DNA from 3 places in the Syntrophomonas erecta subsp. sporosyntropha genome. Region 1 is predicted to be linked to each of the others. Evidence: riboswitches for the same ligand, from Rfam matches in the RefSeq annotation. Region 1 holds a riboswitch; each other region holds the start of a gene.
What was found. A riboswitch is a leader RNA that binds a small molecule or an ion and turns the genes downstream of it on or off. The one in region 1 is predicted to bind S-adenosylmethionine.
Positions count from the first base shown of each region.

Region 2: linked by a shared signal. The riboswitch ahead of ACZ5Q0_RS00760 (methionine ABC transporter ATP-binding protein) and the one ahead of ACZ5Q0_RS05175 (O-acetylhomoserine aminocarboxypropyltransferase/cysteine synthase family protein) in region 1 are both predicted to bind S-adenosylmethionine.
Region 3: linked by a shared signal. The riboswitch ahead of ACZ5Q0_RS09720 (homocysteine S-methyltransferase family protein) and the one ahead of ACZ5Q0_RS05175 (O-acetylhomoserine aminocarboxypropyltransferase/cysteine synthase family protein) in region 1 are both predicted to bind S-adenosylmethionine.

Region 1 is NZ_AP042459.1:1,080,352-1,082,616, reverse strand. Features, by position in the region: gene ACZ5Q0_RS05180 (acyltransferase) at 1-880, opposite strand, end outside; SAM riboswitch class I at 1,120-1,224, shown strand; gene ACZ5Q0_RS05175 (O-acetylhomoserine aminocarboxypropyltransferase/cysteine synthase family protein) at 1,290-2,265, shown strand, end outside.
Region 2 is NZ_AP042459.1:156,213-158,477, reverse strand. Features, by position in the region: gene ACZ5Q0_RS00765 (methionine ABC transporter permease) at 1-186, opposite strand, end outside; gene ACZ5Q0_RS00760 (methionine ABC transporter ATP-binding protein) at 179-1,207, opposite strand; SAM riboswitch class I at 1,283-1,386, opposite strand; gene ACZ5Q0_RS00755 (hypothetical protein) at 1,473-2,012, opposite strand.
Region 3 is NZ_AP042459.1:2,006,492-2,008,756, reverse strand. Features, by position in the region: gene ACZ5Q0_RS09720 (homocysteine S-methyltransferase family protein) at 1-852, opposite strand, end outside; SAM riboswitch class I at 1,139-1,237, opposite strand; gene ACZ5Q0_RS09715 (Sec-independent protein translocase subunit TatA/TatB) at 1,267-1,587, opposite strand; gene ACZ5Q0_RS09710 (sensor histidine kinase) at 1,777-2,265, opposite strand, start outside.

The sequences.
Region 1 (2,265 bases):
CCAAGGGATGCAACAGGAATATAAAAAAAGACTGTTCAGCCAGCCAGGCAATCCAGTACCTGCTCTTCCGTAAAATCGGTTCCAGGTGGATAGCCAGCAGCAACAGAAAAGGGTAACTGCACAAGCTGTAAATAAATACTCCCGGGCGCAGGGAGGAAAAATATGCTTCACCCTGGTATCCTTCTACAAGAAGAATAATAAGGCTAGCTAGGTATATAAAGGTCACTGTTTTACTACGGGAGCTAAGCATTGAATTAAGTTTTTCCCGGTAACCTGCTAACCACATGCCAATGACAAAATAAAAGAGCCATTCCGGAAACAGAGCTGAATAATACCACTGGAGGGAAGGAAGAGTTATCCCCCCAGTGTCATTGGCATAGATTAGAATAATAGCTACACAGCTTACCATAAATGAACAGAGAAGCAGTTTTAACGGGTAGCGCTTTAACCAGTGGCTCAGCAAAGGGTATAATAAATAAAGCTGAAAAACAATGATGAGAAAATACAGGTGAAAAAAAGCAGTCCCATGCAGCAGATGGCTGCCTAGTCCGGATAGCCACAGGAGCAGATTACCCCCTGAATTATGCTGGTACAACTCTATCAGAAGGGCATAAATTACGGTCCATACAATATAGGGAATTAGCACCCTGCCAAAGCGGCGCCGGTAAAAATTCTTAACTGTTAGTGGATGCCTTTGTTCCCCATAAACCAGCAAGAAGCCGGACATAATCACAAAAAGGGGGACCGCATTTCGGGACGCCTGGTTAAGAATAAATGCTACCGGATTTAACAAGGCATAGCCGGCAGTGATATGGATAGCCATTACGGCTAGGGCAGCCAGGGCTCGCAGCATGTCATAGGCAAAAATACGTTTACTCATCACTTAATTTTCCTTTCCGCAAACAGTTTAATTGTAGCATAATAGTAATTACCTATGATTTTTTTGATAGGAAATTCTCGCTGTTATCAGTGACAGGATTAGATTTTTCCGTTATACTTGTCGCTAATGGGAACCACCCAGATGTGGCAATAAATTGAAACCGTCAGGTTAGAATTACGGAGAGATAAAGCAGGTAAGGCGGGTTCGGGTTTTATCCGGAAAAATTAATAATAAAACTGAACTTATCAAGAGAGGTTGAGGGACGGGCCCGATGACACCCGGCAACAGCTGGCTTTAAGCCAGAAATGTGCCAAATCCTGCAGGATAATCCTGAGAGATAAGAAGGGTTGATTTTTAGACCACTTCTTATTCGGAAGTGGTTTTTTAAACCGGGTAAGGAGGTTGAAGTATGAACAAGAAAATGGAATTAGAAACGATGGTCGTTCAGGAAGGATATAAACCAGAACCGGGACAGCCCCGGATACTACCGGTATATCAGAGTACCACTTATTTTTACGATCAAACTGATAAGGTAGCGGGACTGTTTGATCTGACTGAAACCGGTCATATGTATACCCGTATCAGTAATCCTACCCTAGAGCAAGTAGAAGCTAAAATTGCTGCTCTGGAGGGAGGAGTTGGGGCAGTAGCCACTTCTGCCGGGCAGGCAGCCGTTGCTCTGGCACTGCTTAATATTTGTCAGGCCGGGCAGCATATTGTGGCTGCTAGTACCCTTTATGGTGGTACCCATACCTTACTGGATTCTACATTTAGAAAAATGGGAATTGACACTACTTTTGTTAATCCTGACGCTGCAGAGGAGGAAATTGAGGCTGTTTTCCGGCCACAAACCCGGGTCCTCTATGCTGAAACTATTGGTAATCCAGGTATGAATGTTTTGGATTTCGAGAAATTCAGCCGGGTAGCCCGCCGCCAGGGGGTTCCTCTGATTGTAGATAATACTTTCCCTAGCCCCTACCTGTGCCGGCCATTTGAACATGGGGCCAATATTGTGGTTCATTCGGCTACTAAATATTTGGACGGTCATGCCACCAGTTTGGGAGGGTTTATTGTAGATGGAGGAAATTTCCCCTGGGACAACGGTAAATTTCCGGAATTGACCGAACCTGATCCTAGTTACCATGGAATTTGCTATGTAGACACTTTTGGGGGAAAAGCCTATATAACTAAAGCTCGAGTACAATTATTGCGTGATCTGGGGACCTGTATGAGTCCATTTAATGCCTTTTTGATAAACCTGGGTATGGAGACTTTGGCTCTGCGAATGGAACGGCACAGCTATAATGCTTTAAAACTGGCTAGTTACCTAAAAGACCATCCCCAGGTGGCATGGGTGAATTATCCTGGGCTAGAGAATCATCCTG
Region 2 (2,265 bases), 920 kb from region 1:
TTTTTCGGTGGTAACCAGAATAACCCCTAAAGGAAGACCAAAAACATAGCTTAAAGCAGTAGAAATAGCTACCATATATATAGTCTCCCAGGTAGCAATTAAAACCCGCTCGGTAACCCAACTATAGTCCTGGTTTACTGCTCCTAGTAATACCGATAAGTCAATCGCCGATAATAGCTCAATCATTTTTCAACACCTCAATCTCCAGACCTTTACTACGCAGATAATCCATGGCTTGAGCCAGGATGGCAGCATCACCAATAAGTTCTAAAATCAGGTTGCCAAAAGGAGTATCCTTAACCCGATCAATGTTACCAAATAGAATATTAGAAGTGATGTCAAATTTGCGCAGCATTGATGATATAATAGGTTCGCCGGCTGATGGTCCGATAAAGGATACCCGCACCACACAGCTATGCTGGTGATCCAAATCGGTCTGAAAGTTAGCTAGATCTTCGGGGAGTTCATTTTTCATTACCGCGCTAATAAAGCTGCGCGAAGTTGAAGTGCCCGGATTAGAAAACATAGTCAGGACATCTCCCACTTCCACAATACGAGAATTATCAATAACGGCAACCCGGTCACATACCTGCTTAATTACATTCATATCATGGGTAATTAAAAGTATGGTAATATCAAGCTGCCGGTTAATATCTTTGAGCAGCTTTAAAATAGATCGGGTTGTTTGCGGGTCTAAAGCCGAAGTCGCTTCATCGGATAACAGAATTTGCGGGTCATTAGCCAGAGCCCTGGCAATACCTACTCTTTGTTTCTGCCCGCCACTAAGCTGGTCGGGAAACACTTTAGCCTTATCTGCAAGCCCGACCAGTTCCAATAATGATTCCACCTTTTTCCGTGCCTCCTGAGACGGTTTGCGCGCGATTTCCAGTGGAAATAGAACATTATCGAAAACTGTTCGTGAGGATAAAAGGTTAAAGTGTTGGAATATCATACCGATCTTCTGACGGGCAAAACGTAATTCGTGTTTGCTCAGGCTGGTAATATTTTGTCCGCCTACTAAAATCGATCCACTGGTGGGCTTTTCCAGCATATTAATACAGCGTATTAATGTACTTTTGCCGGCTCCGCTTAATCCGATGATACCGAATATTTCGCCTTTATTGATAGAAAGGCTGACATCGTCCAGGGCTAGAACCTCCTGGGTAGGTGTCCGGTATACTTTGGTGAGATTTTTAATTTCAATCAAGGGTTAAGCCTCCCAATTTGCAAAAAATAATGCCCCCTGGGCTAACCCAAAGAGGCAAGATACACCTATATCTTGCTCTTATCTGCCAGACAATGCAATCTGCAGGAATTAGCACCATACCAGATTTGGCTGGTTGCCGGGCGTCATTGGGCCAGTCCCTCAGCCACTCTCGATAAGAGAATGAATGGATTCGGTTATTGCAACACTACACATATATTAGCATTCAGCAGGTTTTGCCGTCAATAGACGAGCATGACAGTAAAACTTAACGTTTTATAGGGTCATTTTGTAATATGATTTTAGTTACCTTATTACCCCTTACCTGGAAAATTATACTGCGATTATTGTCACTACCGTAAACAGCATCAAAGTCATCGGGATGGCCACGAGAATAAACATAAGCATAATTTTGTCCATATAAAGCGATAACATCCTCAAAAGCATCTCCCACTTTGCTGCCGTGGGAGGTGGGAATATCCGGGGTTTGAATATGGACGCGATGTAAGATGTTTTCATGTTTAGTAAAGGTAAACAAACAATCTAAATCATTGGAGGAAAAAATAGTACTCATACCCAGGGTCTTTCCCTCGGGGTATAAAGCAGTAACTTCATCCCAATGACTTTGACCTACGTTAACAATACCCTGGCTGGTAGCCAGGCGGAAATCATCGTCAGTTAGCATCACGAGCTGCTGTGGATAGACTGTAACCAGTTTATCCTGGCTAAATACTGCTATTAAGCCGATCAGTGCTGCTACAATAACAATAATGGCGACTAACCGGTATTCTTTAAATATTGATCCCATAGATGTTATCCCCCCATAAATTCCATACCTAATCATTATATACTGCTAAAGGTTTAAAGAAAACGTTACTTAATTCGCATCCGGTAATCTTATGGAATGGTAATTTTTTCCGTTGTCACTGCTTGGTCATAGGCTTTCGATCCTATTTAATACCATGAGTATATCGTTACCATGGTATTTGACAGGTTTCAAGGCAAAACTAACCGGATGGCTACAAGCTTGATTAGAGTTATTTTTTATATGATATTATATT
Region 3 (2,265 bases), 930 kb from region 1:
CGGCATCCCTTTTAGAACACTGGCCATAGCCTGGATATGCCGGGGAGTGGTTCCACAGCATCCTCCGATGATATTGGCCCCGGCCACCCTGAGCATCAAGGCATACTCAGCCATTTCTTCCGGAGTATCCGGAAAAACCGTTTTACCCTCAATTAAGCTAGGCAGCCCGGCATTCGGCTCCACTGACAAATACTGGCTGGTATGCCTGCTTAAAAGCTCTATGACCGGTAAGAGTTCCCGTGCTCCTCCCGAGCAATTAGCCCCTATGGCCAGAGGTTGTAAGGCCTCCAGGGTAATCAGAGCAGTTATAGGATCAGTCCCCATCATAGTTCGCCCGTCCGCCTCGAAACTCAGGTGAGCCAAAACTGGTAGACGGGTATTAGCCCGGGCCGCAATCAGGGCAATTCTCATCTCTCCAATATCGGTCATCGTTTCTATAGAAATCAGGTCAGCTCCTGCATTTTCACAGGCCTTGACCTGCTCGCTAAAAGCTTGGTAAATTTCATCAAAACCCACCTCACCCATAGGGGCCAGCAATTGTCCAGTAGGCCCTATAGAAGCTGCTACCAGGGTATGGTGGCCTGCAGTGCGACGGGCTATCCTTACTGCTTCCGTATTAATCTCCGTCACCTGCTCCTTAAGTCCATATTCTTTCAATTTAAAAGCATTCGCCCCAAAAGTATTAGTCTGAATTATATTGGCTCCCGCATGAACATACTGGTAATGAATATCTTCAAGTACCGAGGGATTTTCAATGCCAAATAACTCTGGACACTGTCCGGGGCTCATTCCCCTTTCCTGCAGCATAGTTCCCATGGCACCATCTAATATCAAAACCTGTTCTTTTAACATCTTGTATAAGTCCCCGGACAACTCCAGCATCCCCTTTCAGTTATAAATAATTGTTATCTAACCATTCTCATATGTTTAGGTTCTATAAAAACCTGGTTTTACTTTCCAGGCTAAAAAAGCCTTTCATATATTTCTAATATCACTCTACATATTTATGCATTTCCATAAATAAATTAGAAATACAAAATCTCACCGGAAGATATACGTAACCATAAATTAGCATTAAGTATAAAAAACCCCTCTTTGCATGAAAGAGGGGTTTTTTTATATTTAATGCCAGCTCTCCCTCTCATCTGCCAGGATAACCTGCAGGAATTAGCACCATGCCTCTGTGGGCGGTTGCCGGGTTTCATCGGGCCAGTCCCTCCACCTCTCTGGATAAGAGTCTTTATGCCAATTTAATTTATTTATCAGCTACGGGATCTCCTTTTTAGCTATTACAGAATCCTCCTCATCATCTTCTTCCGGAGCCATATCCTCCTCATTTATAATTATTTCATCTTCATAGCCAGTGGAATTATACCTGGCCGGCTTAGCCGAGGAGGCAGGGGTATCCATCCGAATAGCATCTTCAAAATCTTTTTTAACTCCTGAGGTAGCTCTCTTAAACTCCCCCAATGCCTTGCCCATGGATTTGGCGACCTCCGGCAGCTTGCCCGGACCTACCACAATTAGGGCCACCAGCAGGATTAAAATTAACTCCCAGGGACCTATATTCCCAATAAAAGCAAACATCTTTTACCTCCTGGCTGCAAACTGATTTCTGAGTACATTGTACTTGTATTTTCCAAACCGTGCAATTGCTTTCTGAATTACAGATACATAGATCATATCCCTACCATCTATATTTTATCCCATATCAACACCAGATCAGGATAGTCTAAAACATGCTTAAATTCTTACACCGAATTTTCATTCATCTACTTAACCGCTAAATACCGGGTGATTATCTCTTTCATTAGCATTGGAACCAGCCGGTAAACCATGTTCACTATTAAGCTTACTTTTTTGCGGTAAACAAATCCAGAAATGGACCTGCCCCGAGGTATTTAACAACTCCATACTACCTTCATACTTTTCTATCAGCTGCCTTACAATATATAGTCCCAAACCGGAATGATCTCCCGGTTTAGTAGTAAAACCGGGGGTAAACATTTTTTTAATTATATGGGGCGGAATAATACCAGGGTTTAGGACTTCTATAATATAATTGTTATTTTTCCCCTCACTCATTTTCACATTAACTACCCGGTTTTGGTAATCTAATCCCTTTACATAATCAAAAGCATTATTAATCAGATTGCCCAGAATATTATTAAGCTCGTAATCTGGAATCTTTACCCTTTTCATCGGACTGCTAATTTCTACATTAAAGCGTATTCCATTAGCCCTGGCCAATCCCGATTTAATATA